DNA from 4 places in the Kitasatospora sp. NPDC001527 genome. Region 3 is predicted to be linked to each of the others. Evidence: riboswitches for the same ligand, from Rfam matches in the RefSeq annotation. Region 3 holds a riboswitch; each other region holds the start of a gene.

Region 1 (7,411 bases), on a different contig from region 3:
GCGAGCACCTCCTCGGTGCCGGGCACCCGCGGGGAGTGGATGTCCCAGACGCCGGGGCCGACCTCGCGCGGATAGCCGGCGGCGGCCAGTTCGCCGGCGACCTCCATGTGGGAGCGGGTGGCCTCCAGGGAGATGACGTCGGCGTCGAGTTCCTCGATCGCGCTCATGATCGCGCCGAACTCGGCGTAGCACATGTGGGTGTGGATCTGGGTGTCGGCGCGCACCCCGGAGGTGGCGAGGCGGAAGGCAGCGGTCGCCCAGTCCAGGTAGGCGGGGCGGTCGGCGGCGCGCAGCGGCAGGGTCTCGCGCAGGGCGGGTTCGTCGACCTGGACGACGGCGGCGCCGGCGGCCTCCAGGTCGGCGACCTCGTCGCGCAGGGCGAGGGCGACCTGGCGGGCGGTGTCGGCGAGCGGCTGGTCGTCGCGGACGAAGGACCAGGCGAGCATGGTGACCGGGCCGGTGAGCATGCCCTTGACCGGGCGGTCCGTCAGGCTCCGGGCGTAGCGGAACCAGTCGACGGTCATCGCCCGCGGGCGGGAGATGTCGCCGGCGAGGACCGGGGGCCGCACGTAGCGGGTGCCGTAGGACTGCACCCAGCCGTGCCGGGTGGCCAGGTAGCCGGTGAGCCGTTCGGCGAAGTACTGGACCATGTCGTTGCGTTCGGGCTCGCCGTGGACGAGCACGTCGAGTCCGGCCTTCTCCTGGTAGGCGATCACCTCGCGCACCTCGGCCTCGATGCGCTCGCGGTAGGCGGCGGCGTCGATCCGCCCGGCGCCGAGGTCGGCGCGGGCGAGGCGCAGCTCGGCGGTCTGCGGGAAGGAGCCGATCGTGGTGGTGGGCAGCAGCGGCAGGCCGAGGCGGGCGCGCTGGGCCTCGGCCCGCTCGGGGTAGGCCTGGGCGCGGCGGGTGTCCCCGGCGGTGACGGCGGCGGCGCGGGCGCGTACGGCGGGGTCGCGGGTGATCGGGGAGCGGGCGCGGGAGGCCAGGTCGGCGCGGTTGGCGGCGAGTTCGGCGGTGATCGCGCCGGTGCCCTCGCGCAGGCCGCGGGCGAGCAGGACGGTCTCCTCGGCCTTCTGCCGGGCGAAGGCGAGCCAGCGGGCGAGCTGCGGGTCGAGGTCGCGTTCGGCGGTGGCGTCGAGCGGGACGTGCAGCAGGGAGCAGGACGGTGCCACGTCCACGTGTCCGGCCAGGCCGAGCAGGGTGGCCAGGGTGGCCAGCGACTTCTCCAGGTCGTTGATCCAGACGTTGCGGCCGTCGACGACGCCGGCGACCAGGCGCTTGCCGGGCAGTCCGCCGGCGGCGGCGAGGTCGGCCAGGTTGGCGGCGGCCGGTCCGGTGAAGTCCAGGGCCAGGCCCTCGACGGGGGCCTTGGCGAGGACGGGCAGGGCCTCGCCGAGGCGGTCGAAGTAGCTCGCCACCAGCAGCTTCGGCCGGTCGGTGAGGGCGCCGAGGTCGCGGTAGGCGCGGGCGGCGGCGTTCAGTTCGGCCGGGGTGCGGTCCTGGACGAGCGCGGGCTCGTCGAGCTGCACCCAGGCGGCCCCGGCGGCGCGCAGGTCGGCGAGGAGTTCGGCGTAGACCGGGAGCAGCCGGTCGAGCAGGGTGAGCGGGCGGAAGTCCTCGGCCACGCCGGGGGCGGGCTTGGCCAGCAGCAGGTAGGTGATCGGGCCGAGCAGCACCGGCCGGGCCCGGTGGCCGGCCGCGAGGGCCTCGGCCAGTTCGCCGACGGGCTTGGCGGAGTCGGCGGTGAAGGCGGTGCCGGGGCCGAGTTCGGGCACCAGGTAGTGGTAGTTGGTGTCGAACCACTTGGTCATCTCCAGGGGCGCGGCGTCCTGGGTGCCGCGCGCCATGGCGAAGTAGCCGTCGAGCGGGTCGGCCTCGACGGCGGCCCGGTGGCGGGCGGGGATCGCGCCGACGGCGACGGTGGTGTCGAGCACGTGGTCGTAGAGCGAGAAGTCGCCGGTGGGGACCTCGCCGATGCCGGCCCCGGTGAGCCGGCGCCAGGTCTCCCGGCGCAGTTCGGCGGCGGCGGTGTGGAGGGCGTCGGCGGTGACGGTGCCCTTCCAGTAGCCCTCGATCGCCTTCTTGAGTTCCCGGTTCCGGCCCTGGCGGGGGTAGCCGTGGACGGTGGCCAGGGTCGCCGCGGCTGCGGACGTCGCTGTCAAGGGACTCTCCTTCGCGAGTCTTGCTCCTCGGGTGCCCGGTGACGGGGAGGAGGGCGCGAAGGGGTGACGAACCGGGCGGACGCCGTCACGGCTCCGCCGGGTGTGCACGCCGACCCGCCCACGAGGTCACCGGAGAACCGCGCGCGATCGGTCGCGCGCGGGCAACGGGCAGGTCTTCGGACTCGCGGGCACGTCCGCCCGTGAAGGGCGGTCACCTACTGGCCGTCGCTTCCCAGACCCGGCCGGGCCCAGTGCGTATGACGGCGGTCGTTCCCGCTCACCGCTGCGGGGCAGTCCCGGACTGGCCTGTTCAAAGGCGTCACCGGGTTCCCTCTTGCGACGCGCCTGCCTGGCGGGCAGGGCGAACCAGCTGCACCGGCCAGCCTAGACCCACAACCGCTCCCCGTCACCATGGTTTCGCCGACGCCCCCTGTCCTACGACAAGGGTGTTGACGTAGCCTGCCCGGATGAGCGAACGCGTAGTGCCCGAGCCCCAGCGGCGGCGCCGGCGGCCCACCAAGCAGGGGGTCGTGCTCTCCCACGAGCTGATCGTCGACACGGCCCTGCGGCTGATCGGGCAGCACGGCGCGGAGGCCCTCACCGTCCGGAGGCTCGGCGCCGCGCTCGGCGCGGACCCCAGTGCCGTCTACCGCTACTTCCACAGCTCCGACGACCTGCTGCTCGCCATCGCCGACGAGCTGGTCGGCCGCGCCCAGCAGGGCTGGCGGGCCACCGGGGAATGGCGGGCCGACCTGCGGTCCATCGGCCTGCGCATCCACGCCAGCTACCAGGCCCATCCGCAGGCCGCGCTGCTCGCCGCCCACCGCACCACCGGGCGCACCCACGAGATCGCCGCCGTCGAGGCGATCCTCGGCGTGCTGCGCGGCGCGGGCTTCCCCGATCCCGAGGCGGTGCGGATCTACCACGCGTTCGTGGACCAGAGCCTCGGCTTCGCCGCGCTGGACGCCGCCGCGCTCGCCCTGCCCGCCTCCGCGCAGTCGGCGGACCTGCGGGTCTGGCACGCCTCGTACGCCCGGCTGGACGCCGCGACCAACCCGCACATCGCCGCCACCGCGCACCTGCTCACCGCCGACATGCGGCGCAGCGGCTACCCGTACGCGCTGGACCTGTTGCTGGACGCCGCCGAGGCCCGGCTGGCGAAGTCGCGCTGAGCACGGCGACCGCCGGGCGGAGGGTGATCCTGCGGCCCGGCGGCCACCGTGAGCGGCCACCGTGAGCGGGCGCGGTCAGCCGGCCTCGTGGACCAGCTCACCGCCCACGTACGTCCGCAGCACCCGGGCCTCGGCGATCTCCTCGGCCGGGCCGCTGAGGATGTCGCGGTCCAGGACGACCAGGTCGGCCCACCGGCCCGGGGCGAGCACGCCGGCGTCGTCGTGGCCGTTCACGTGCGCGGCGCCGGCCGTGTAGGCGGCGATCGCGGAGGCGAGGTCGAGCCGCTGCTCGGGCAGGAAGACCCGCTCGTCCTCGCTGTCCGGCTCCCTCCGGTTGACGGCCACGTGCAGGCCGGCCAGCGGGTCCGGGCTGCTCACCGGCCAGTCGCTGCCCGCCGCGAGGGTGGCGCCCGCCCGCTGGAGCGCGCCGAACGGGTACTGCCAGGCGGCGCGCTCCGGGCCGAGGAACGGGATGGTCAGCTCGTCCATCTGCGGTTCGTGGGCCGCCCACAGCGGCTGGATGTTGGCGACGGCGCCGAGCCGGGCGAAGCGCGGCAGGTCGTCCGGGTGGACCACCTGGAGGTGGGCGAGGTGGTGGCGGGTGTCGCGCCACCCGTTGGCGGCGCGGGCGGCCTCGACCGCGTCCAGGGCCTCGCGCACCGCCCGGTCGCCGAGCGCGTGGAAGTGCACCTGGAAGCCCAGCGCGTCGAGGTCGGTGACGTGCCCGCGCAGGGCGAGCGGATCGACGAAGCTGAGGCCGGAGTTGGCGGTGGCGCAGCCGCAGCCGTCCAGGTAGGGGCTGGTCATCGCGGCGGTGAAGTTCTCCGCGATGCCGTCCTGCATGATCTTCACCGAGCCGGCCCGGAACCGGCCGTGCGCCAGCGCGGCGCGCCGCTCGACGAGTTCGGGGATCTGCTCGGCGCCCCGGTCGCGCTCCCACCAGAGCGCGCCGGTCACCCGGGCGGTCAGCGCGCCGGAGCGCGCGGCGGCCAGGTAGGCGTCGGACGGGTCCGGCTGGCCGTTGAACTCGCCGAGCAGGGCGTCCTGCCAGCCGGTGATGCCGAGCGAGTGCAGCAGCCGCTGCGCGCGCAGCAGTCCGTCCAGCCGGTCGGCGGCGGTGGCTGGCGGCAGCAGTCGGGCGACCAGGGCGGTGGCGCCCTCCTGGAGCGTGCCGCCGGGGGTGCCGTCGGGCTCGCGCTCGATCCGCCCGTCGGCCGGGTCGGGGGTGTCGCGGTCGAGGCCGGCCAGCTCCAGGGCCCGGGTGTTGGCCCAGGCGCCGTGGTGGTCGCGGTTGGTGAGGTAGACCGGGCGGTCCGCGACGACCGAGTCGAGCAGCTGACGGGTCGGCAGGCCGCCGTCGAAGCTCTCCATCGACCAGCCGCTGCCGGTGATCCACTCCTGCTCGGGGTGGGCCTCGGCGTACGCGCGGATCCTCTCCAGGTAGTCGGCGACGCCGACCGTGCCGGTGAGGTCGCAGGCGGCCAGTTCGGTGCCGCCGTAGACCGCGTGGATGTGCGCGTCCTGGAAGCCCGGCAGCAGCAACTTGCCCGTGAGGTCGACGACTTCGGTGCCGGGACCGATCAGCTCGCGGACCTCGTCGTGGCCGACGGCGGTGATCCGCCCGCCGGTCACGGCCAGGCTGCTCGCCCGGGTGCGGGCGGCGTCGCCGGTGTGCACGGGGCCGCGGGTGAAGACCAGATCGGCCTTGGTCATGGGTGGTGCTCCGTTCTCGGGTCGTGCGGGGTGGTGCGGGTGGCCTTCGGGTGGGGTGCGGGTCAGCGGGCCTCACCGAGGAAGTAGGGCGAGCGCCGCCGCCACCGGGCCCAGGCCGCCGCGGGCAGTCCGGTGACGATCATCAGCACCACCACGGTGAGCTCGAACCAGCCGTTGTCGGCGGAGAGTTCGAAGTGGTCGGTGGAATCGTAGAAGGTCCAGGCCAGATAGCCGCCGACGAGCAGCAGTGTCGCCGCGCCGAGCAGCGGGCCGACCACCGCGCGCAGGCCCTCCAGCAGACTGGTGCGCAGCAGGTGGCGGAAGCGGACGGCGGCCGCGACGGCGGTCAGCGCGTAGTAGAGCGCGACGACGATGCCGATCGCGTTGACGGCGGCCGAGATCAGGTCGTTGACGGTCGGGACGACGACCGAGCAGAGCGCCAGCAGCACCGCGACCCCGGTGATCAGCAGGGTGCCGGCGGCGGGCGTCGAATGCCGGGGGTGCAGCCGGGTCCACACCGGGCCGAGCACGCCGTCGCGGCCCATCGCGTACAGGCCTCGGGCGGTGGGGATCACCGAGGACTGCAGGGAGGCGACCGCGGAGAGCATCAGCGCGATCAGCGGCAGCGCGGCCAGCGGCTGGTCGGCCAGCCGGGCGCCGAAGTAGGTCAGCCCGTGCGCGCCGTTGTCCGCCAACTCGTCGAGCGGGAGCACCCGTTGGAAGGCGGTGCCGGCGAGCAGGAACAGCAGCAGCATCACCACCAGGGCGAGCGTGCCGCCCCGGGAGGCGTCGCGCGGGTCGCGGACCTCCTCGCCGATGCTGAAGACCGACTCGAAGCCCCAGTAGCAGAACACCGCGAGCACCATGCCCTGGGCCAGCGCCTCGAAGGACGGGATCGCGAAGGGGTTGTACCACTGGAGCGAGAACGGCTGGTCGCCGGCGAACAGCCCGTAGCCGCAGAAGCCGAGCAGCACCGCGTACTCGAAGACCAGCAGTGCCTTCTGCAGCCGCGCGGCGAGGTCGAGCCCGCGCACCGCGACCAGCGCGGCACCGACCAGGACGACCAGGCCGATCAGGGTGCACTGCACGGTCGAGTCCGCGTCGAGCCGCAGGCCGGCGATGCTGCGCAGGTGGGCCTGGTCGAGCAGCTGGACGATCGACGAGCCGGTGACGGTGGTGGTGTAGGCCATGAACACCACGGTGCCGACGGTGTTCACCCAGCCGGTGAGGAAGCCGAGCCAGGGGTTGAGGGTGCGGCCCACCCAGCGGTAGCTGCTGCCGGCGTCCGGCTCGGCGGCGTTCAGCCGGCCGTAGCCGCCGGCGATGGCGATCACCGGGAGGAACGCCAGCAGCATGATCGCCGGCAGGTGCAGTCCGACCACGCCGGCCATCAGGCCGAGGCCGATGCCGATACTGCTGGTCGCGGCGGTACTGGAGGCGGCGATCGCCGCCCCGTCGAGCAGGCCGAGGGAGCGGCGCATGGAGACGTGGGAGCTGCCGGGGTCCGTTCGCGGACCGCTGCCCGTGGCCTTCGCCGTCGATGCCAAGGGATCACCGCCTAGAGGGTGTGGGGGTGGGGGGTGAGGGTGGGGGTGCGGAGAAGTGCGAGCCATGAAACCGGGGGTGCCGGGACACGTCAATGCTGTTGTCATAAGAAGTGCGGCCGCTCCGGGCGGGGCGCGCGCGAGGGGGCGCCGCCCCCCGGCGCGCGGCGCACCGGCGGACGCCCTTCCGCCACCGCCCGGCCGGCCGTACGGTCGCAACCGGCCGACCGTTTCCGACCGCCGCTCCCCCCTCCAGGAGGGCCCATGGAACCCCGCTGCCCCTTCACCCACGTCCTCGACACCCTCGGCACCGACCTGCACGCCGAGGCCGCCCATCTGCGCACCCACGGCCCGGCCGTCCGGGTCGAACTCCCCGGCCGCGTCCTGGCCTGGTCGGTGACCCGCGCCGACGTCGCCAAACAGCTGCTCACCGACCCCCGGCTGGCCAAGAACGCCCGCCACCACTGGCCCGACTGGATCGAGGGCCGGGTCGGGCCCGACTGGCCACTGGCCAGCTGGGTCGCGGTGGAGTCGATGTTCACCAGCGACGGCGCGGACCACCACCGCCTGCGCACCCTGACCGCGCCCTCGTTCGGCCCCCGCCGGGTGGAGGCGCTGCGGCCCCGGGTGCGGGCGATCACCGCCGCCCTGGTCGACGCGCTGCGCGCGGCCGCGCCCGGCGAGACCGTCGACCTGCACACCCGCCTGTCCTACCCGCTGCCCACCACGCTGATCTGCGACCTGTTCGGCGTCCCCGAGGAGCAGCGGCCGGAGGTGCGGCGGGTGGTGGACGGCGTCCTGGCGACCGACGCCACCCCCG
Region 2 (7,411 bases), on a different contig from region 3:
CGGCGGGCAGCCAGCCGAGCTCCTGCACCGAGCCGTTGGCGTCGCGCAGCGCGTCACGGGTCTGCTGGTCCCAGACGCCCAGCTCCTTGAGGTCGCGCACCAGGTACGGGTTGACCTGGAGGAACTCACCGGAGAGGGTCTCGCGCTTGAACAGGTTGGAGACCTGCGGCTCGATGCACTCGTAGACACCGGCGATGGACGCGATGGTCGCGGTCGGCGCGATCGCGAGCAGCAGCGAGTTGCGCAGGCCGGTCTCGGCGATCCGGGTGCGCAGCGCGGCCCAGCGGTCGGCCCACTCCGGCGCGGCCGTCGGGAAGTGGTCGATGTGCAGCTCGCCGCGGGCGGCGCGGGTCTCGCCGTAGGCCTCGTGGCGGCCCAGCTGCTCGGCCAGGTCGGCGGAGCGCTCGTAGGCGGTGAGCATGATGCGCTCGGCGATGAGCGTGGACAGCCGCGCGGCCTCGGCGGAGTCGAAGTCGATCCGCAGCTTGAAGAAGACGTCCTGCAGGCCCATCACGCCCAGGCCCACCGGCCGCCAGCGGGAGTTGGAGGCGCCGGCCTCGGGGGTCGGGTAGAAGTTGATGTCCACCACGCGGTCGAGGAAGGTGACGGCGGTGCGGACGGTGGCGTCCAGGCGCTCCCAGTCCAGCGCGTTCAGCAGGTCGTCGGCCGACGCGCCGTCGGCGACGTGGGCGCCGAGGTTGACCGAGCCGAGGTTGCAGACGGCGGTCTCGGAGTCGTCGGTGACCTCCAGGATCTCCGTGCAGAGGTTGGAGGAGTGCACCGTGCGGCCGGGCAGCGCGGTCTGGTTGGCGGCGCGGTTGGAGGCGTCCTTGAAGGTCATCCAGCCGTTGCCGGTCTGCGCCAGGGTGCGCATCATCCGGGCGTAGAGGGTCTGCGCGGGGATGGTGCGCACGGCCTTGCCGGCCAGCTCGGCCTTGAGGTAGGCCTCGTCGAACTCCTCGCCCCACAGGTCGACCAGCTCGGGGACGTCGGCGGGGGAGAACAGCGACCAGTCCGCGTTGGCGTTGACCCGGCGCATGAACTCGTCCGGGATCCAGTGCGCCAGGTTGAGGTTGTGGGTGCGGCGCGCCTCCTCGCCGGTGTTGTCGCGCAGCTCCAGGAACTCCTCGATGTCCGCGTGCCAGGTCTCCAGGTAGACGCAGGCCGCGCCCTTGCGGCGGCCGCCCTGGTTGACGGCGGCGACCGAGGAGTCGAGGGTGCGCAGGAACGGCACGATGCCGTTGGACTTACCGTTGGTGCCGCGGATCAGCGAGCCGCGCGAGCGGATCCGGGAGTAGGACAGGCCGATGCCGCCGGCGTGCTTGGACAGGCGGGCGATCTGCGCGTACCGGGAGTAGATCGAGTCCAGGTTGTCCAGCGGGGAGTCCAGCAGGTAGCAGCTGGACATCTGCGGGTGCCGGGTGCCGGAGTTGAAGAGGGTCGGCGAGGAGGTCAGGTACTCCAGCCGACTCATCAGGCGGTACAGCTCGGCGACCTCGGCGACCGACTGCTCGGTGTCGCCGACCGCCAGGCCGCAGGCGACGCGGAGCAGGAAGTACTGCGGGGTCTCGACGACCTTGCGGGTGATCGGGTGGCGCAGCAGGTACCGGGACTGCACGGTGCGCAGGCCGAAGTACTCGAAGCGGTCGTCGCCGGCCGGGTCGACCAGGGCGTCCAGGGCGGCGGTGTGCTTGGCGACGAAGGCGGCGGTGGTGTCACCGATCAGGCCCTCGGCGTGGCCGACCGCGATCGAGGTGGAGAACGAGACCACGCCCTGGCTCGCCGCCTCGTCCACGATCTCCAGCGCCAGCAGCCGGGCCGCGAGCTTCGAGTACTGCGGGTCCTCGGCGATCATCGAGGCGGCGGCGTCGACGGCCAGCCCGCGGAGCTCGGCGAAGTCCGAGCCGGCGTGGCGGCCGCGGAGCGCGGCGGCGGCGACATGGCCGGGGTCGACCTGGGGGAGGTCGGCGCTGCGGTCGGTCAGGAGGCGCAGGAGCGCACCGCCGGGGTCGGAGACCGTCGGGTCGGCGGGGGCGGAGCTGGAACCCTGGGCGGGCAGGGTGGCTGAGGCAGCGGTGGTCAAGGCGCTCTCTCCTGGCGGCGGTCGACGGCGGTGGCTCGGGGCCGGGCCGTTCGGGGCAGGGGAGACCGCCGCGCGGGCCCGGAGGCGCCGCGCGCGTGTCGTCCCCGGCCCGCCCGCGAGGCCCGGAAGGTGGTGCTGGTGCCATGGCCTCTGCGGGGAGGCGTCGGCACGCCGTCGGCAGGCACTCGGACTCGCGGCGCACCTGGGGAAGGCGGCCGCACACCGCTGCGGGGCAGTCCCGGAGTCACACCGGGTTCCCCTGCGTCGACAGCAGGAGTGAGCATACATCTAGTGGTGCTTGCTGGATGCGACACCACATGTAGTGCAGCGTGGCGTGTTGCTCCGATGACCAGTGGTACGGGGACGGGGCCTGCGGTGCCCGTGGCGGGCCGGGTTCTGAAACGGATTGGTCACCGGATCGATCCCTCGTCCGGTGCATGCCCTACGATCTCGGCACATGAGCGAGGGAACGGGCGCTGCGGGGGACTGGGCCGGTAGGGCCGTGCCGCCGGAGCAGGGTCAGCAGCCTGGCACGCCGGGGCAGGCGCCGCAGCCGGGGCAGCCGCCGGTGCCGCCGCCAGGCGGCTTCGGGCCGCCTGCGACGCCGTACGTCCAGCCCGGGGCGGGGGTGCCGCCGCAGGGCCAGCCTCCCGTGGCGCCGCACGTGCCGTCCGGCGCGGTGCCGTACCCGCAGCCGGGGCCCCAGCCGGGGCCGCAGCCCGGACCTCAGCCCGGTCCCGTGCAGCCCCAGCCGCAGCCAGGACCCCCGCAGCCCCAGGCGGCGGCCGGTGGGCCGGCCCAGTTCGCCCCGTGGCCGCAGCAGAGCGCCCAGCAGCAGGTGCCGAGGGAGCCGGACTGGAACGCGATGGCGGACCGGCACGCCTCCGAGTCGCGCCGCCGCAAGCGGCTGGGGATCGGCGCCGTGATCGCGGCTCTCGTCGTGGTCGGCGGCATCGTCGGGGCCGGGGTGTGGATCAACGGCCGCGACAAGGGCGGTGACGACCCCAAGCCGAACGCGAGCACGTCCACGGCCGGCAGCCCGTCCGTCACGGCCACGCCCACCGAGCAGGCGCTGGCGGTCATCTCCGACGCCGCCACCGACAAGCTGCCGGTCGACGCGGCGACGCTGTTCCCGGACCAGACCCGCACCATCGACGGCAAGGTGTGGACCCGTCAGGTGACCGGCGCGACCGCCCCCTGCTCCAAGGCGACCACCGGCGGCCTCGGCCTCGCGCTCGGCGACGACACCTGCCGGACGGTGGTCCGCGCGACCTACGTCAACGGCGAGAGCGCCGTCACCGTCGGCGTCGCGGTCTTCGACAACAAGGCCGGCGCGGACCGGGCGCTCGGCCGGCACGCGGGCCTGATCCAGGGTCTGTCCGGTACCGGGGTCGCGATGTTCTGCGTGACCGACAAGTCCGGCTGCGCCGAGACGCACGCGGCGATCGGCCGCTTCGGCTACTTCACGGTGGCCGGCTCGCTGAAGCAGGGCGCGGACCAGAGCGACCAGCTCGCCGCGGCCGCCGCCGGCCCGCTGGCGGATCGCACCAAGGACGTCCTGCTGGCCCGGGGCAGCCGCACCGGCTGACCCCCGGGCGGGGTGGGTGCCCCGGACGGGCGGCGCGGAGCGGTCGGATAGGATGACCGCCCTCGGGGGAGGAAGGCGCCCCCCGCGGCCGCCCGGACGGGGAATCAGCGAGCAGGAGGTACCGCGCGGTGAGCGCTGCCGTCAATGCGACCAGCAGACGGCGCAGAGCGGCGGGCCGCAGACGCGGAACGGGCGAGTCCGTTCCGGCGATGCTGCTGCCGGCGCCGCCCACTTCGCAGGAGAAGTACAGCTACACCATCCGGCACCAGTGGGTGCTGACCCTCTGTTCGATGGTGAGCTTCGGATGCCTGGTGCTCAGCCAGGCCGAGCTGTACTCGTTGGGATCGTGGTTCTGGCTCTGCGTGCCGTTCCTGTTCTTCACCGTCGTCTACTACGTGGTGTCGCTGCGCGTGAACAGCTTCACGCCCAACTTCGACGTCAAGGAGCACCGCCGGCTGGTCCGGAAGTGGAACCCCGCCGAGTACCCGACGGTGGACGTCTTCCTCCCGGTCTGCGGCGAGCCGATCGAGGTGCTGCACAACACCTGGACGTACGTGCGCAAGATGGCCGAGCACTACCCGGGCCTGGTCATGCCGTACGTCCTGGACGACGCCGCGAGCCCGGAGGTCGAGGCGATGGCCGCGGACTTCGGCTTCCGGTACGGGGTGCGGGAGAACCGCGGCTGGTTCAAGAAGGCCGGCAACCTGCACTACGGGTTCGGCCGCTCGGACGGCGAGTTCATCCTCATCCTGGACGCCGACTTCGCGCCCCGGCACGACCTGCTGCACGAGGTGCTGCCGTACCTGCAGCGGGACCCGAAGCTGGGCATCGTCCAGTCGCCGCAGTTCTTCCGGGTGCTGGACTCGCAGAACTGGATCGAGCGCGGGGCCGGTGCCATCCAGGAGCTCTTCTACCGCTCGGTCCAGGTCGCCCGGCAGCGCAACGACGGCGCGATCTGCGTCGGCAGCTGTGCGGTCTACCGGCGGGCCGCGCTGGTGGAGAACGGCGGCACCACGCTGATCGCCCACTCCGAGGACGTGCACACCGGCTTCGACCTGCGGGCCCTCGGCTGGGACCTGCAGTACATACCCGTGGCCCTGTCCACCGGCGTCTGCCCGGACAACGCCCCGGCGTTCCAGAACCAGCAGTACCGCTGGTGCATGGGCTCGATGTCGCTGATGACCAGCCGCAAGTTCTGGCACACCAAGCTCGACTTCACCACCCGGCTCTGTTACATATCCGGGTTCCTCTACTACATCCACACCGCGCTGCTGACCTTCGCGCTGCCGATGCTGCCGATCATGCTGCTGCTGTGGCGGCCGGACCTGCTGCAGGTCCAGCACCTGGTCCTGGTCCTCCCCAGCCTGGTGTACGCCACCCTGATCTTCCCGCTCTGGCACCGGGCGCCCTACCGGCTGGAGGCCTGGGCGGGCCGGATGATGTACGGCTGGGCGCACTTCTTCGCGGTCTGGGACCTGGTCCGGGGCCGCCAGCGCGGCTGGCAGCCGACCGGCTCCAGCAAGGCCAAGAACCGGCAGCGGCGGTTCTGGGCCGGCGTCGTGGTCTGGGGCGGCGGCACCGCGCTGGTCTGGGTGGTCGCGGCGGTCTACCGGATGTTCACGCTGTACCCGCTGGACTTCGCCCTGGTGCTCTCCTCGGGCCTGTTCTACGCGGTGACGGTCGGCCGCATCCTCATCCAGCCCCGATCCCAGGACGCCGTGGCATGAGCCTCCCCACCCGCACGCCCGGCGCCGGCCGCCGGGTGCGTGCCGCACTGTTCCGCGCCCTCGCGGCGGCCCTGCTGGTGCTGCCGCTGGCGGCCTGCGACCTGCTCGCCGAGAAGCCGCTGGGGCCCGCGGCGGCCGCTCCCGCCGCGCCCTCCGAGGGGGGCACGGCCTCCGGGAGCCCGTCCGGCGCCGCCCCGGCCCCGCCGACCAGGACCGCCACCCCCGACGCCGCGCTGCCCTACGACGTCCGCCCGCTGCTCAAGCCGGCCAAGAAGTACCTGGGCGTGGCCGTGGACGGCGCCCCGGCGTCGATGGCCGGCGTGGACGAGTTCGCCGGCCGGATCGGCAAGCGGCCGAACATCGTCGAGTACTACTCGGGCTGGGGCGACGAGTACGACGTCAACGGCGTGACCAACGCCTGGCGGGGCGGCGCGCTGCCGTTCATCGCCTGGGAGCCGTACAAGACGCCGCTGGCCGACATCGCGGCGGGCAAGCACGACGACTACATCAAGCGCTACGCGGCGGCCGTGCGCAACACCAACGTGCCGGTCGCGATCAGCTTCGCCCACGAGTTCAACGGCACCTGGTACGACTGGGGCACCAAGACGACCACGCCGGCCGACTTCGTCGCGGCCTACCAGCACCTGCACGACGTCTTCACCCAGCTCGGCGCCGGCCAGGTGATCTGGGTCTGGAGCCCGAACAGCATCAACCCGGTGCCGACGGTGGCGCTCAAGCCGTACTACCCCGGCGACACCTACGTCGACTGGGTGGGCATCGTCGCCTACTACACCCACCTGGAAGCCGGCACCTTCGACACCCTCTACACGCCCACCCTCACCCAGATCCGCACCTTCACCAACAAGCCGTGGATCATCGCCGAGACGGGCTCCGAACCGGGCACCCGCAAGGTGTCCGACATCTACAACCTCGCCGCGAACGTGATCAAGCGTCCGGACTGCCTGGGCTTCATCTGGTTCAACCTCAACAAGGAGGTCGACTGGCGGATCGAGGGCGACCCGCAGTCCCAGAACGCCTTCAAACAGGCGGTCTCCGACGGCCGTTACAGCTTCGATGTGAAGAGCCCCTGATGACGTCCATCCCCACGCCCCGCAACCGCATCGCCGAGCAGACGCCGGTCCGGGTGCCCGACACCGGCGGCTCGTGGTTCGAGGGCAGCCACCCGGCGCCGCCGTCCCTCCCGCAGGAGGAACGGCCCGAGGACGGCGCGCGGTTCAACGACGGCCCCGCCGAGCACGGACCGGCCGAGGACGGTCCGCCCGAGGACGGGCCCGAGGGCGGCGAGCTGCCCGACGCCGACGGTCCCGACCCGGACGCCCCCGACGCCGACGCCCCCGACGGCGAGCGGCCCGAGGGCCCCGGCTACACCCTGCCGACGGTGCCCGAGGCCAGCTGGACGCTCGACCCCGGCCGCCGCCGCTCCTGGATCAGCCGCGGGCTGCTGCTGGTCATCCTGATGATCCAGACCGCAATGTCCGTCCGCCTGTCGAACACCGCGTTCCAGGACGAGGCGCTCTACATGTACGCCGGGCACGCGCAGCTCTCGCACTGGCTCTACGACACCCCCGTGCCGAAGGACTACAACACCTACTTCTCCGGCGCGCCGACCCTGTACCCGATCGCCGCCGCCGTGCTGGAGAACCACTTCGGCATGCTCGGCGTCCGGCTGTTCAGCCTGGCCTGCATGCTCGGCGCGACCTCGCTGCTCTACGGCTTCACCCGCCGCCTGTTCAACGAGCGGGTGGCGCTCGGCGCCGCGGCGATGTTCGCGGTGACCCAGTCGACCGTGGTGCTCGGCTTCTTCGCCACCTACGACGCCCCGGCGGTGCTGCTGCTCGCGCTGGCGATCTGGATCGTGGTGCGCACCGACCGGGCGCCCGCGGCCGCCGTGCTGGCGGCCGCGCCGTTCGCGGTGCTGGCGGTCGGGCTGAAGTACGCCTCCGCGCTCTACCTGCCCAGCCTGGTGCTGCTGGCGGTGCTGACCGGGCGGCG
Region 3 (7,411 bases):
TCCCGCGCGGGCGCGGGAGCCGCGACTCCCGTCCCGGCGCGGGGAGCCGACCGGGTGCCGCCGTGTCACCCGATCCGGATGGCGGCGACCCTCGGCGGGTTGTTCGGGAAGGTGATGTCGGTCCAGCGCGGGATCCTCACCGAGTCACCGTTCACGTCGAAGTAGGTCAGGTCGTTGTTGCCGGTGGAGATCCGGTCGACCCACCACCCGCCGAAGTCGGTCCTCCCCCCGTTCGCGTAGCAGTCGACGCTGTCGCGGCCGTCGAGGTGCGACCAGATCTTCAGGAAGTCGTTGCGGCCCCCGTCACACTCGACGTGGTCGATGGCGAAGGCCTCGCCGCCCGGCAGGCCGACGGTGAACGTGGCGGCCGCGGCGAGCGCCACGGCCATGGAACAGACGGCTCGCTTGGTCTTCGAGATCACGGATTCTCCTCGTACGAGGGCCGGGGCGCCGCCCGGCCCTGTCGGTGACGTCACGTCATGAAGGAACGGTGCTCGGACGGTCCTTCACCGGCTCGGTGAACCGAACGGCCGGCCACGCACCGGTCGGGCTCCTCACGGCTGTGCACGTCGGTGACCCGGCCGCAGGACCCGAGGCCTCAACGTACTGACCCACGCCCCCCGTCCGGCCGCGACACTCCGACCACGAAGCAGCGGGCTGCGACCGCACCCGATCGTGGCGGCACGCGCTTCCGGGTACCACGACCGATGTCGCGGCCACCCGCGGAGCCGCCCCCGGAAGGGTCTCCGTGCTGCGCTACCGGCCGGCCACCCCGAGCCGCCGCGCCCCGATCACCACTCCCGCCAGCGGTCGGTGATCTCGTGGCGGCCGAGCCCCTGCCTTCGGCTCATGCAGTCGGCGCTGTCCATCGGCGCGCCGCCGATCGACCCGCCCCGGCCGACCGCGATCCGCCACACATCGGCCGGCAGCCCCGCCTCGTACATCAGGTCGAGCGACCGGAGCCCGGTGGGCGCGGTGAGCGCGGCCTGGGTGTCGGGCTTTGGGACGACGGCGTTGCCCGCCGTACCGCGTCCGCCCGGAACTCCTCCGAGCAGTGCCTGTGCACCACGGGTGCCACCTCTTCCTCCGGACCCACGAGATCCGGTGTCCGGGATGTCCGTCTATCGGGGCAAAGGCCCGTCACCTTCGTTGGCGCATGGCGACCTCACGCCGTCCGGCCGTTCGGCCGTATGGCATTTTCTTGAGTACGGCGCATGCGGTGCCACAGCCGGATCATTCGCCGACGACCCTCGATCCCACGCAAGGACGGCCGAGTTGATACCTGGATCAGACCTGCCCGAAGGCGCGCGCCGGGTTCCTTACGAGTCCCCGGGCCTGCCGGATCACCGGAGCCCGCTGCGGTTCCTGTGGTGGCTGACGACGAGTCAGTACAGGCGGGTACTGCTCGGTGCCCTCTGGGGCAGTACGTGGATGTGTGCGCTCATGCTTCCGCCGTACCTGTTGTCGAAGACGATCGACGAGGGGCTCAAGGCGCGGGACACCGGGATGCTGCTCCTCTGGATCGGCGCCGTGGTCGTCACCGGGGCCGGGACGGCGATCCTCGGCATCCTGCGGCACCGCACCATGACGCGCATCCGTGTGGACGCGGCCTACCGGACGGTCCAGGTCGTCACGCGCCACGTCACCCGGCTGGGGTCGGCGCTGCCCCGCCAGGTGTCCGCGGGTGAGCTCACACACCTCCAGGTCGGCGACATCGGCAGGATCGCCCAGACTCTGACCATCACCGGACCCGGCGTGGGCGCGGTCATCGCGTATGCCGCAACCGCCGTCCTGCTGGTCCGGATCTCGGCCGTCATCGCCGTGGTGGTCCTTCTCGGCGTCCCGGCCCTGGCCCTGACCGTCGGCCCCTTGCTGGGAAAGCTGCACGGCGCCGAAAGCCGCTACCGGGAGGACCAGGGTGCTCTGACCTCTCTCGCCGGCGACATGGTGGCCGGCCTGAGCGTCCTCAACGGGATCGGCGGCAAGCCCCTGTTCGCCGGGCGGTACCGGGAACGCTCCCGGGCTCTGGTCCCCCTCGGATACCGCGTCGCTGCCATCACCAGCTGGGTCCAGGCACTCACCGCGTGCCTGCCCATGGTCTTCCTCGCCGTGGTGACGTGGATCAGCGCGCGGATGGCGGCCAGCGGGGCCATCACCGTAGGTGAGCTGGTGGCGGTCTACGGCTATGTTGCCGCGCTGCTGGTACCCGTCTCGTCCTTGATCGAAGGGGCGGACGACCTGCCGCGCGGGCTCGTCTCCGCACGGAGGGTGGTCGACATCCTGGCGCTCGCGCCGGCCCCCGAGGAGCACCGGACCCGGCTCGACCCCCCAGCCGCTCCCGGCCTGCTGCGCGACCCCGTATCGGGCCTGGTGGTGGCCCCGGGGAAGGTGACGGCTCTGGTCGGTGCCCGTCCCGACGAGCCGCGCGCCGTGGTGGACCGGCTGGCCGGCTACACGGACTCCGAGGCCTCCTGGGGGGACCTCAAGCTGTCCGACTGGGACCGCACGGCGCTCAGGCGGCACATCCTGCTCACGGACAACGAGGCCTACATGTTCCCGGGCCCCCTGCGTTCCGTCGTCTCCGGCAGCACCGGCAGCACCGGCCGCTGTGACGAGGACATCCGGCGGGCGCTGCACGCCGCCGCGGCGGAGGACATCATCGACGCGCTCCCCGACGGGCTCGACACCCGCCTGGAGAACCAGGCCCGCAACGTCTCGGGAGGACAGCGCCAGCGGCTGCAGCTGACGCGGGCCCTGCTCGCGGATCCGGCCGTGCTCCTGCTCGTGGAACCGACGTCGGCCCTGGACGCGCACACGGAGGCAACCGTCGCCGCCCGGGTGGCAGCGCACCGGCACGGGCGGACCACCCTCGTCGTCAGCACTTCGCCGCTCGTGCTCGGCCAGGCCGACGAAGTCGCCTACCTCGTGAACGGAAAGGTGCAGGCGACCGGTACGCACGGAGAGCTCCTCGCCGACCAGCCGGGATACGCGGCACTGGTGTTCCGCGGCAGCGCCGGGATCCCCGGCGAAGCCGCCGTGGCACAGCCCCTGGAAGGACAGTCCCGATGAGCAGGTCCGACAGGACGCCCCGCCTGCCGATCGCCGATGCCAGGACGGTTCGCCGGGCCGGCTGGCAGCTGATGAGGGACGACGCGGGCGCCGTCTGCGCGATGCTGCTGCTGACGTGCCTCGCCGCGCTCGCCGGCGCGGCCGGTCCCTGGCTCCTCGGCCGCATCGTGACCAGGGCCGAGTCCGGTGACCTGTCCGTCTCCGCGGTCGACGGACTGGCCGCGGCGGTTCTGGGCTTCTCGGCGGCCCGATTGGTGTTGTCGCGCTACGCGCGAGGTCTCTCCCATCGCTTCGGCGAGCGCGCGCTCGCCAGGCTCCGCGAGGAGGTCGTCGACCACACCCTCTCGCTGCCGGGGCGTGTCGCGGACGAGGTGAGCACCGGTGATCTGGTCACCCGTACCACCCTGGACGTCTCGACCGTCGCGGCCACGCTGCGCAATGCGGCTCCGGACATGTTCATCTCCGGCATCCAGGTCGTGTTCATCTTCGCCGCGGTCTTCCTCCTCGACCCGCTGCTCGGTCTCTGCTCGGTCGTGGGACTGCCGCTCGTGTGGGGGGTGAGCCGCTGGTACCTCGCGCGCTCCCGCGACGCCTACCTCGCCGAGGGAGCGGCCGCCGGCGATGTCTCCGAGATCCTCAACTCCACCGCCCACGGCGCCCGTACCGTCGAGGCCTACGGGCTGGGCGAACTGCGGAACAGCACCCTCGACGAGGCCATCGACACCACCTACCGCGCCGGCATGCGCACCCTCTCCCTGCGGACGGTGCTGTTCCCGGTCACCGAGTTCGCGCACACGCTGCCCATGGCGCTCATCCTGCTCGTGGGCGGGTTCGGCTACCTCAACGGCACGATCTCCCTGGGAGTCGTGGTGGCGGGCAGCCTGTACATGTGGCAGCTGGTCGACCCGCTCAACCAGATGCTCGTCTGGGTCGAACAACTGCAGCGCAGCGGCGCCTCGTTCGCCCGCATCAAGGGTGTCGGGCTGGTGTCGCACACAGCTGACGCTCCCGTGTCGGCCCCTGTGGACGACCTCATCGAGGTCAAGGGCGTGGGGTATTCCTACGTCCCCGGGCACGAGATCCTCAAGGACGTGGACCTGCTGGTCCGTCCCGGTGAACGGCTGGCGGTGGTCGGCCGGTCGGGAGCCGGCAAGTCCACCCTCGGCAAGCTGCTGTCCGGTGCGGACGTCCCTGACGCCGGCCACGTCCTGGTCGGCGGCGTGCCCGTCGCCGACCAGGCCGCGGCGGGCGAACTGGGCAACCGCATCGTCCTCATCACGCAACAGCACCACGTGTTCATGGGCACCCTCCGCGACAACATGACCATGGCCGCCCCCGAAGCCGACGACGAGGCCGTCCTCGCGGCCCTGCGGTCCGTGGAAGCGGACTGGGTGGCCGAACTGCCGGAGGGCCTGGACACCCCGCTGGGCTCGGGCGGAGTCGAACTGGAGGCCGCCCAGGCGCAGCAGCTCACCCTGGCCAGGGTGCATCTGGCGGACCCGCACACCCTGATCCTGGACGAGGCCACGTCACTGCTCGACCCGACGACGGCCCGGCAGGCGGAGCGGGCAGTGGCCGCCGTCCGGTCGGGCCGCACCGTCATCGCCATCGCCCACCGGCTGCAGACCGCACACGACGCCGATCGCATCGCCGTCATGGAGTCCGGCCGCATCGTCGAACTGGGCACCCACGACGAGCTGGTCGGCGCGGGCGGACCGTACTCGGATCTGTGGCGGTCGTGGAACGGCGAAAGGTGAGTCTTCGGCACGGCGTACGTCCCCGGGAGTTCGCGCATCAGTCGCGTGCCCGGGCTATCCGAGCCCGAACTGTCCAAACGACCGTCCCAGGTGCCGGGCGGCACCGACCCGACCGTGCCTGATACCTTGCAATCGCCGTGGTGTTCGGGAAACCGGTCTGAGTCCGGTGCGGCCCTCGCCACTGTTGCCGCGGAGTGCCGCGGCCCTCGCTGACCGGCTTCCCCAGCGGTCAGGGCCACTGGGCGGGCTGGATGAGCCGCCCGGGAAGGTCGGCCTCGGTGTGTCGATGCGGGAGCCAGGAGACCGGCCACGGCGCGACATGTTCCACGAGGGTTTTGGAGAACACGTGCCCAGCGGTCTTCCGCGTCCGTTCCGATCCATGCGTTCCGCACGCCCCGCAGGTCCGGTCCGTGCCGGCCGGGCGGTCGCGGCCGTCCTGTTCGCCGGCGTACTCGGCGCCTGCGCGGGCGCCCCCGCGCCCGTCGCGTCCAGCGCGACGACCGGAAGTGCCGAGCCCGTCCGTGTGGACAACTGCGGGACCACCGTGACCGTCGGCGCGCCGCCCGACCGGCTGGTGACGCTCAACCAGGGTGCCACCGAGGTCGCCCTGGCCCTCGGCCTGCAGTCCCGCATGGCCGGTACCGCCTATCTCGACGATTCCGTCCCGGAGAAGTGGAAGGCGGCCTACGACTCCGTTCCGGTGCTCTCCAAGGAGTACCCGACGAAGGAGAAGCTCCTCGCGGCCCGTCCCGGCTTCCTGTACGCCTCCTACTCCAGCGCGTTCACCGACAAGGTCGCGGGAAGCCGGGAGGAACTGCGCGGCCAGGGGATCCCGTCGTACCTGTCCCCGTTCGGCTGCTCGGACAGGAGCCAGGTGCCGCCGACGACCTGGCAGGCGATGTGGGGCGAACTGAACGACGTCGCCGAGGTCTTCGGTGTCACGGAGCGGGCCACCGCGATCCAGCGGCAGCAGGAGCAGCAGCTGGCCCGGTTCACGGCGACAGCCGCCGGCAAAGGCCTGAAGGTCCTGTGGTTCGACTCGGACACCAAGGCGCCGTACATCGGCGCCGGCCACGGCGGGCCCCAGCTGGTGCTCGACGCCGTCGGCGCCCGCAACGTCTTCGCGGACCTGCCCGGTTCCTGGCAGAACGTGAGCTGGGAGAAGGTCGTCGCCGCGGACCCGGACGCCGTCGTGCTCGCGGACGCCGACTGGGACACGGCCCAGTCCAAGATCGACTACCTGGAGAACGACCCGGTGCTGAGCAGGCTCACCGCCGTGCAGCGCAAGGCTTTCGTGGTGGTGCCGTTCTCGGAGTCGACGCCCGGCGTGCGGCTCGCCGACGGCGCCGCCCGGGTGTCCGAGGGGCTGGGCAAGCTGCGCCCGGGTTCATGACCACCGCAACCCGCCCCGCCGTGCGGCCCGCTGGTCCGGGCCGCGCGGCGGCGGCCCTGGCCGTCGGTGCGGCCCTGCTGCTGACCACGGTGCTCCTCGGTCTGGCCGTGGGCTCGCACCACGAGCCGGTCCGGACGGTGATCGATGTCGTGGCGCGCCGTCTCGGGCTGGGCGACCCGCACGTGACGCTGCTCGACGACCAGATCGTCTGGCAGCTCCGGCTGCCGCGGGTCCTGGGAGCGGCCGCCACCGGCGCCGGCCTCGCGGTCTGCGGTGCGGTGCTGCAGACGCTGACCGGGAACGACCTGGCCGATCCCTTCCTGCTCGGGATCTCGGACGGAGCCGCGGCCGGCGCGGTCACCGTGATCGTGCTCGGCGTCGGCGTGTCCGGCGCCCTGGGCACGGGCGCGGTGGCGACGGCGGCCTTCGCCGGTGCCCTGATCGCCGCCGTCGTCGTCCTGGCCCTGGCCGGCGCGCGCACCCGGTCGCTGCCGACCACCCGGACCGTGCTCGCGGGCATCGCCGTGGGACAGATGTGCGGGGCCTACACCTCGTTCGTCGTGCTGGTCCTCGGGGACCGCGACGCGGCGCGCGGTGTCATGGAGTGGACGCTGGGCTCGGTCGCCGGCGTGCGGTGGCCCACCGCCGTCTTCCTGACGGCGGTCGCGCTGGCCGGTGTCACGGTCCTGGCCTCATCGGCCCGCGACCTGGACGCCTTCGCCTTCGGCGAGACCGCCGCCCGCTCCCTCGGCGTCCACGTCGAGCGCACCCGCTGGGTCCTCGTCGCCACCGCGGCGCTGGTGACCGCGTGCCTGGTCGCCAACACCGGCGTCATCGGGTTCCTCGGCCTGGTCGTACCGCACGTGGTCCGGCTCGTCTGCGGCCCGCGCCACGCCCTCCTGCTGCCCGTGTCGGCGCTGGTGGGCGCGTCCCTCCTGGTGGGCGGCGACATCGTGGCGCGCTCGCTCCTCCCCGACCGGGAGATCCCCGTCGGCGTCATCACGGCCGGGCTCGGAGCGCCCTTCTTCGCCTGGCTGCTGTGGCGCCAGGGGCGGGCCGACGGGAGCGGGCAGTGACGGCGACGCCCGCCGGGCTGCGTGCGGAGGGCCTTCGTGTGCGCATCGGCAGAGCCACGCTGCTGGACGAAGTCTCGCTCGCGTTCGCCCCCGGCCGGGTCACCGGCCTGCTCGGA
Region 4 (7,411 bases), on a different contig from region 3:
CTCCTCCAGCTTGGCCCGCACCGCCCAGTGCCCGAGCGGGGAGAGCTCGGCCGCGTTGTCCCGGCGGGTCAGCGCGCCGACGGCGGCCAGGCCGTCCAGCATCCAGTCCAGGACGGCGGCGACGTCGGCGGGCGAGGCCGGGGTGTCGATCTGCGGCTCGCGGCAGGTGCCGCGGACGGCGGAGACGGCGGAGGCCGCGTGCGGGACGGGCGAGAGGCCGAAGGCGCCCTCGCCGCCGCCGACCCGGCGCTCGTCCAGGCCGCGCCTGAGCAGCTCCAGCAGCTCGACGTCGGCCACCGGGCCGTCCACCAGATGGAGGAAGGAGAGCAGCTGCGGCGCCTGGTCGACGGCCTGCCCGGCGAGCACCGCGAAGACGCCGCGCAGGGCGGCGGGCGGCACCGGGGCGAGCAGTGTCCAGGCGTCGAACAGTGCCGACCAGCCGCGGACCACCGCCTCGTCGTCGTGCTCCCAGGCGTGCAGGCGCCAGCCGGGGCCGGCGCCGCCGTCCCTGGCCTCGACCAGGCCGACCAGCAGGGCCTGGCCCCAGGCCTTGGCGGCGGCGCCCACCGTCATGGCGAGGGCGCGGCCGGCCGCGCGGGCGTCGTCGGGGAGCAGCTCGCCGCGCTTGTCGACCTCGTCGAGGTCGCCGGACCAGCGGGCGATCCGGACGGCGTCGACCAGCATGCGGCGGGCCAGCGGGGCGAGCTCGGCGGGAGCGGGGAAGCCCTCCGGCACGGGGACCCGGCCACGGCCGGGTGCGGGGGCGGGGCCTCGTCGGCGGGGTACGCCCGGGGCCCCCGGCCTGGCGCCGGCGGGGCGGTGGGCCGTTCCGGGGAGACGGGTCACCGTCGCACCGGTACCGATCGTCGGCGGGAGCGGGGCATCACGGTCGCGCGGATTCCGAGACGTCACGTCGAGCAGTCTTCCCCTTGTACCGGCCATCTGTCACATCCGGTTGTCCGCGGGGGGCGGGCGAGGGGCGCGGGGGCTCGACAAGATCGGGCAACAGAGGCCAAACCGACTGGCTTGATCTTTGTGGCGGGTTCATGCCAGACGGAACCGGGGTGGGCCGGTATTCCGCCCCGTTCCGCGCGGCGGGGGGGGCGGAACGGGTTTCGGCGGGGGGTCAGCAGAACGGGGTGAGCCAGCGGCGGAGGGTCTCGGCGTAGCGGTCCGGATCGGTGTTCCAGAGGGCGGCGTGGTCACCCCCCGGGAAGGCCTGGAGGTTGACCACGTCCGGGCGGCGGCGGGCCAGGCGCTCGGCGGCGGAGAACGGCGCCACCGGGTCGTCGGGGCCGTGCAGCACCAGGGTGGGCACCCGCAGGTCCGTACCCTCGGCGAGGCGGGCGAAGTCGGCCAGATCCACGCCGGTGCGGCCCTGGGCGGCGAGCGCGCCGAGTTCGGCGGCCGCGCCCCGGAAACCGGAGCGGGCGGCGTCCCGGCGGGCGGTGGCCGGCCAGTCCAGGACCGGCGAGTCCAGGACCAGGCTGCTGATCGAGGGGGCGAGGTCCGAGCGGGCGGCGGTCTGCAGGGCCATCGTGGCGCCGAGCGACCAGCCGTAGAGGACGACCCGGCCCGCGCCGCCGTCCAGAGCGGTGCGCACCGCCGCCTCGACGTCGCGCCACTCCGTCTCGCCGAAGTGGCCGAGGCCGTCCGGGGAGGCCGGGGCGCCGGCGTCGCCGCGGTAGGTGACGGCGAGGACGGGCAGGCCCAGGCGCTGCAGCTCGGACAGGACGGGCAGGCTCTGCTCCCGATCGGCGCCGGGGCCGTGCACCAGGACCACCCAGGTGCCGCGCTTGCCGTCCAGCCGCCAGGCGGGCATGGTGCCGAGCTCGCCCTCGACGGCGGTCTCGGCGAACGGCAGGCCGAGCGCCCGGGCCGGGTCGCCGAGGTGGACGCGGGGGGTGAAGCGGACCTCGGTGCCGGCTGTGAGGGTGCCGCGGTCGGCGCGCACCAGGCGGCGGGTGACGTCCGCGTCGTCGCGGCGCAGCACCTCCTCGACGACGGCGTGGCCGTCCTCGCCCCACTCGACGGCCCAGCGGCCGGGGCGCTCGCTCACGGCGGTGCGGGTGAAGGTGACCTCTCCGGCGCCGAGGCCGCGGACCAGCACCGGGCCGGTCCGCTCGCGGGCACCGGCGGCCGGGCGGACCATCCGCTCGGAGGCCCGGCGGCCGATCACCAGAACGGCGGCCCCGGTGCCGACGGCTGCGGCCGCCACGGTGGCCGCGATTCCCCAACGCATACTCGCTCCCCGCTGCTCGGTGTCTGGACCCACTCCTCAGCCCAGTCCACTCGCGCGGGCGGAGGGAAGCCAGTAGGACACGGCCGTACGGGTTGTTCCGGGATGAAAATCACACGGGGAGTCAGTAGACCGGTCTGCATATTCAGGGGCGGCGCACGGTGTGACCAACACCGTCCACGACCTCGGTTGACTCCCGGTTCGGGCCCGTGATGGGATCCTTCAGCCAATACGGAGGCATGCAGAGGAAGCCGGTGCGAGTCCGGCGCGGTCCCGCCACTGTCACCGGGGAGCACGACCGGAACACGCCACGGCGGGCCGTCAGAAGCCGCTGGAAGGCCCGGAGTGTGCGTCCGACCCGGAAGCCAGGAGACTCTCGCCCCCCGTTCGTCGATCCAGGGCGCGGACCCTGAGTGAGGACACGCACGCGATGCTGCGCCCTGCCGTGCACCCGCTGAGCGGGGCCGCCGCCTTCGGCGCGGGCGCCGTCGCCGGGTACCTGGCCGACGCCCGGTTCGGCGACCCCCGCCGCGGCCACCCGGTGGCCGGCTTCGGCTCCGCCGCCGGCCGGCTGGAGCACCTGCTCTGGCGCGACCACCGCGCCGTCGGCACCGCCTTCACCGCCCTGACCGTGGGCACCGTCGCGGCCGGGGCGATCGCCGCCGACCGGCTGCTGGCCCGCCGTCCGCCCGGCCGGGCCGCGCTCGCCGCCGCCGCGACCTGGACGGTGCTCGGCGGCACCTCACTGACCCGCGAGGCCCGCGCCATCGGCCGCTCGCTCGCCGCCGGAGACCTGACGGCCGCCCGCGCGCGGCTGCCGCACCTGTGCGGGCGCGACCCCAGCGCGCTGGACGAGCGGCAGCTGGCCCGCGCGGTCGTCGAGTCGGTGGCCGAGAACACCGCCGACGCCGTGGTCAACGCCCTGGTCTGGGGCGGTCTCGCGGGCACGCCCGGCCTGCTGGCGTTCCGCGCGGTGAACACCCTGGACGCGATGGTCGGTCACCGCTCGCCGCGCTACGCCCGGTTCGGCTGGGCCTCGGCGCGGCTGGACGACGTGGCGGGCTGGCCGGGCGCGCGGCTGACCGCGCTGCTGACGGTGGCCGCCGCGCCCGCGCCGCGCACCGCCTGGCGGGTCTGGCGGCGCGACGGCTCGGCACACCCCAGCCCGAACGCCGGCCAGGCCGAGTCGGCCTTCGCCGGCGCGGTGGGCGTGCGCCTCGGCGGCACGCTGCGGTACGGGGAGCGCGTCGAGCACCGCCCCGTGCTGGGAGGGGAACTGCGCCCCGTCGGGGTGGAGGACATCGAACGGGCCTGCGTGCTCTCCCGGCGGGTGAGCGCGCTGGCCCTGGGTACGACGGTCGCCGGGCACCTGCTGCTGCGGGCGGCGCTGGGCGGGAAGCGGAGGGTTGGGTCATGAGCAAGGCGCTGCTGGTCGCCGGGACGACCTCGGACGCCGGCAAGAGCGTGGTCACCGCGGGCATCTGCCGCTGGCTGGCCCGGCAGGGTGTCTCCGTCGCGCCGTTCAAGGCGCAGAACATGTCGCTGAACTCCTTCGTCACCGCGGACGGCGCCGAGATCGGCCGTGCCCAGGCGATGCAGGCCCAGGCGGCCCGGGTCGAGCCGGAGGCGGCGATGAACCCGGTGCTGCTCAAGCCCGGCGGGGACGGGCGCAGCCAGGTGGTGCTGCTGGGCCGGCCGGTCGCCGAGGTCGGCGCGCTGGACTACCGGGAGCGCAAGCCGGTGCTGCTGGAGCGCGCCCTGGAGTGCCTGGCGGACCTCAGGCGCCGCTTCGACGTGGTGGTCTGCGAGGGCGCGGGCTCCCCCGCCGAGATCAACCTGCGCGACCGCGACATCGCCAACATGGGCCTGGCGACCGCCGCCGGGCTTCCGGTCGTGGTGGTCGGCGACATCGACCGCGGCGGGGTCTTCGCGGCGATGTACGGGACGCTGGCGCTGCTGTCGGCCGAGGACCAGCGGCACGTGGTGGGCTGGTTCGTCAACAAGTTCCGCGGCGATGCCCGGCTGCTCGCCCCCGGGCTGGAGATGCTGCGCGAGCTGACCGGCCGTCCGGTGCTGGGCACCCTGCCGATGCTGCCGGACCTGTGGCTGGACGCCGAGGACTCGCTCGACCTGTCCACCGTCGTCGACCGGACCGCCGCGCGCGGACCGCTCGGCGCGGACGTGCTGCGGGTGGCCGTGCTGCGCTTCCCCCGGCTGTCCAACTTCACCGATCTGGACGCGCTCGCCCAGGAGCCCGGGGTGCTGGTCCGCTGGGCCACCCGCCCGGAGGAGCTGGCCGACGCCGACCTGGTGGTGCTGCCCGGCACCCGGGCCACCGTCGCGGACCTCGGCTGGCTGCGCGAGCGCGGCCTGGAGCCGGTGCTGAGGGCCAGGGCGGCGGCCGGGCAGCCGCTGCTCGGGGTCTGCGGCGGCTACCAGATGCTGGCGCACTCGATCGTGGACGAGGTCGAGTCGAAGGCGGGCGCGGTGGAGGGCCTCGGGCTGCTGCCGACCCGGGTGCGGTTCGGCGCCGGGAAGGTGCTCGCCCGGCCCGTCGGGGAGGCCTTCGGGGAGCGGGTCGAGGGCTACGAGATCCACCACGGCGTCGTCACCGTCGAGGACGGGGAGCCGTTCGTCTCCGATGGCGAGGGACGCGGTCTGGACGGTTGCCGGGTGGGCTCGGTGTGGGGGACGACCTGGCACGGCGTGCTGGAGAACGACGGCTTCCGGCGCGCGCTGCTGCGCGAGGCCGCGGCGGCCGCCGGCCGGGCGTTCGTGCCCGCGCCGGACACCTCGTTCGCCGCCGCGCGGGAGGCCCGGCTGGACCGGCTGGGCGAGCTGATCGAGGAGCACGCGGACACCGACGCGTTGTGGAAGCTGATCGAGGGCGGGGTGCCGGCGGCCGGATCGCTGCCGACCCTTGCGCCCGGGGCCCCTGGGAGCATGCATGAGTGACGTCCGATACCCGTTCACCGCCATCGTCGGCATGGCCGACCTGCGGCTCGGCCTGCTGCTGAACGCCGTCTCCCCGGCGGTCGGCGGGGTGCTGGTGCGCGGCGAGAAGGGCACCGCCAAGTCGACCATGGTGCGCGCGCTGGCCGGGCTGCTGCCGTCCATCGCGACCGTCGACGGCTGCCGCTTCGCCTGCGACCCGGCGGCGCCGGACCCGCAGTGCCCGGACGGCGCGCACGGCGGCGCCCCGGCCTCGCCGCGCCCGGCCCGGCTGGTCGAGCTGCCGGTCGGCGTCTCCGAGGACCGGATCGTCGGCTCGCTGGACCTGGAGCGGGCGCTCGCCGAGGGCGTCAAGGCCTACGAGCCGGGCCTGCTGGCCCAGGCGCACCGCGGCGTGCTCTACATCGACGAGGTGAACCTGCTGCAGGACCACGTGGTGGACCTGCTGCTGGACGCCGCCGCGATGGGCCGCTCCTACGTCGAGCGCGAGGGCGTGTCGGTGCGGCACGCGGCGCGCTTCCTGCTGGTCGGCACGATGAACCCGGAGGAGGGCGAGCTGCGGCCGCAGCTGCTCGACCGGTTCGGCCTGACGGTGGAGATCGCCGCGACCCGGGAGCCGGCGGAGCGGGCCGAGGTGGTGCGCCGCCGGCTCGCCTACGACGCCGACCCGGCCGCGTTCGCCGCCCGGTTCGCCGGGGAGGAGCGGGCGCTGGCGGCGCGCATCACCGCCGCCCGGGAGCTGCTGGGGCGGGTGGAGCTGACCGACACGGCGCTGCGTCAGATCACCGCCGTCTGCGCGGCCTTCGAGGTGGACGGGCTGCGCGCGGACATCGTGATGGCGCGCACCGCCGTCGCGCTGGCCGCCTGGGCGGGGCGCACCGAGGTGCTGGCGGAGGACGTCCGCAAGGCCGCCCAGCTGGCGCTGCCGCACCGCCGCCGGCGCAACCCGTTCGACGCGCCCGGGCTGGACGAGGAGCAGCTGGACCGGGTGCTGGAGGAGCACGCCGAGCCCGAGCCCGAGCCGCAGCCGCGGGGGCCGGAGGAGCCCGAGGAGGACCCGGACCCGGAGGGCGGCCCCGACGGCGGCGGCCCGCAGGACGGCGGCCCCGGCGGGGGCGGCGGCGCGCCCGAGCCCTCCGGCCCGGACGGCCCGCCCGTCGAGGCGGCCGAGGGCGCCGAGGCGGCGCAGCCGGCGGACCCGCAGCCCGTCCCGGCCCAGCACCCCTCCCCCGCCCGGGAGTCGGCGCCGGTCGCGGCCGGCGACCCGTACCGCACCCGGCTGTTCGCGGTGGACGGCACCGGACGCGGCGCCCAGGGCCGCCGCTCCCCCGCCGAGACCGACGGCGGCCACACCATCCGGGCCCGCCGCCCCCGGGGCCGGCTCGCCCGGCTGCACCTGAGCGCCACGCTGCGCGCCGCCGCCCCGCACCAGGTGGCGCGCGGCCGGTCCTCGCGCGCGCTGGTGCTGCACAAGGACGACTTCCGCGAGCAGGTGCGTCAGGGGCGGGAGTCCAACCTGGTGCTGTTCGTCGTGGACGCCTCCGGTTCGATGGCGGCCCGGCAGCGGATGACCGCCGTCAAGGGCGCGGTGCTGTCGCTGCTGATGGACGCCTACCAGCGCCGCGACAAGATCGGCATGATCACCTTCCGCGGCGCCTCGGCCGAGCTGGCGCTGCCGCCCACCTCCTCGGTGGAGGTCGGCGCGGCCCGGCTGGAGTCGCTGCCCACCGGCGGGCGCACCCCGCTGGCGGCCGGGCTGCTGCGGGCCCACGAGGTGCTGCGGGTCGAGCGGCTGCGCGACCCGGACCGCCGTCCGCTGCTGGTCGTGGTGACCGACGGCCGGGCCACCGGGGGCGGGCGGGACGCCGTCGCGCAGTCCCACCGGGCGGCCGGACTGCTGGCCGCGCAGGGCGTGGCGAGCGTGGTGCTGGACTGCGAGTCCGGTCCGGTCCGCCTCGGCCTGGCCGGCGCCCTGGCGGCCCGGCTGCGGGCCGCCTCCGTGACCCTGGACGAGCTGCGCGCCGACGGCGTCGCCTCGCTCGTCCGCGAGAACCGTCCGACCTCCCCCGCGATGCGAAAGGCGGCCTGAGCCGACATGCCCAAGGGTGTCCCCGAGAGCGTTCCCGACGACGGCCTGACGACCCGTCAGCGCCGTACCCTGCCGATCACCGCCGTGCACACCGGCCCCGGCAAGGGCAAGTCCACCGCCGCGTTCGGCAT

Evidence for each region. Region 3 has a riboswitch for cobalamin ahead of ABT238_RS15270 (ABC transporter substrate-binding protein). Riboswitches for the same ligand answer to the same signal wherever they lie in the genome.
Region 1: it holds a riboswitch for cobalamin, as region 3 does, so the genes downstream of both, metE (5-methyltetrahydropteroyltriglutamate--homocysteine S-methyltransferase) here and ABT238_RS15270 (ABC transporter substrate-binding protein) in region 3, are expected to answer to the same signal.
Region 2: it holds a riboswitch for cobalamin, as region 3 does, so the genes downstream of both, ABT238_RS31245 (ribonucleoside-diphosphate reductase subunit alpha) here and ABT238_RS15270 (ABC transporter substrate-binding protein) in region 3, are expected to answer to the same signal.
Region 4: it holds a riboswitch for cobalamin, as region 3 does, so the genes downstream of both, ABT238_RS10695 (cobalamin biosynthesis protein) here and ABT238_RS15270 (ABC transporter substrate-binding protein) in region 3, are expected to answer to the same signal.

What each region holds. Positions count from the first base shown of each region.
Region 1 covers NZ_JBEPAM010000024.1:65,490-72,900, forward strand. The annotation lists gene metE (5-methyltetrahydropteroyltriglutamate--homocysteine S-methyltransferase) at 1-2,162, opposite strand, end outside; cobalamin riboswitch at 2,325-2,535, opposite strand; gene ABT238_RS21870 (TetR/AcrR family transcriptional regulator) at 2,630-3,334, shown strand; gene ABT238_RS21875 (amidohydrolase) at 3,410-5,047, opposite strand; gene ABT238_RS21880 (APC family permease) at 5,110-6,528, opposite strand; gene ABT238_RS21885 (cytochrome P450 family protein) at 6,856-7,411, shown strand, end outside.
Region 2 covers NZ_JBEPAM010000048.1:3,565-10,975, forward strand. The annotation lists gene ABT238_RS31245 (ribonucleoside-diphosphate reductase subunit alpha) at 1-2,059, opposite strand, end outside; cobalamin riboswitch at 2,243-2,371, opposite strand; gene ABT238_RS31250 (hypothetical protein) at 2,823-3,671, shown strand; gene ABT238_RS31255 (glycosyltransferase family 2 protein) at 3,881-5,398, shown strand; gene ABT238_RS31260 (glycoside hydrolase family 26 protein) at 5,395-6,489, shown strand; gene ABT238_RS31265 (ArnT family glycosyltransferase) at 6,489-7,411, shown strand, end outside.
Region 3 covers NZ_JBEPAM010000012.1:73,519-80,929, reverse strand. The annotation lists gene ABT238_RS15290 (beta/gamma crystallin domain-containing protein) at 66-422, opposite strand; partial or broken gene ABT238_RS15285 (aldehyde dehydrogenase family protein) at 849-1,022, opposite strand; gene ABT238_RS15280 (ABC transporter transmembrane domain-containing protein) at 1,444-3,069, shown strand; gene ABT238_RS15275 (ABC transporter ATP-binding protein) at 3,066-4,826, shown strand; cobalamin riboswitch at 4,948-5,152, shown strand; gene ABT238_RS15270 (ABC transporter substrate-binding protein) at 5,206-6,219, shown strand; gene ABT238_RS15265 (FecCD family ABC transporter permease) at 6,216-7,295, shown strand; gene ABT238_RS15260 (ABC transporter ATP-binding protein) at 7,334-7,411, shown strand, end outside.
Region 4 covers NZ_JBEPAM010000007.1:285,852-293,262, reverse strand. The annotation lists gene ABT238_RS10705 (hypothetical protein) at 1-735, opposite strand, end outside; gene ABT238_RS10700 (alpha/beta hydrolase) at 1,127-2,242, opposite strand; cobalamin riboswitch at 2,437-2,635, shown strand; gene ABT238_RS10695 (cobalamin biosynthesis protein) at 2,670-3,656, shown strand; gene ABT238_RS10690 (cobyric acid synthase) at 3,653-5,194, shown strand; gene ABT238_RS10685 (putative cobaltochelatase) at 5,187-7,280, shown strand; gene cobO (cob(I)yrinic acid a,c-diamide adenosyltransferase) at 7,287-7,411, shown strand, end outside.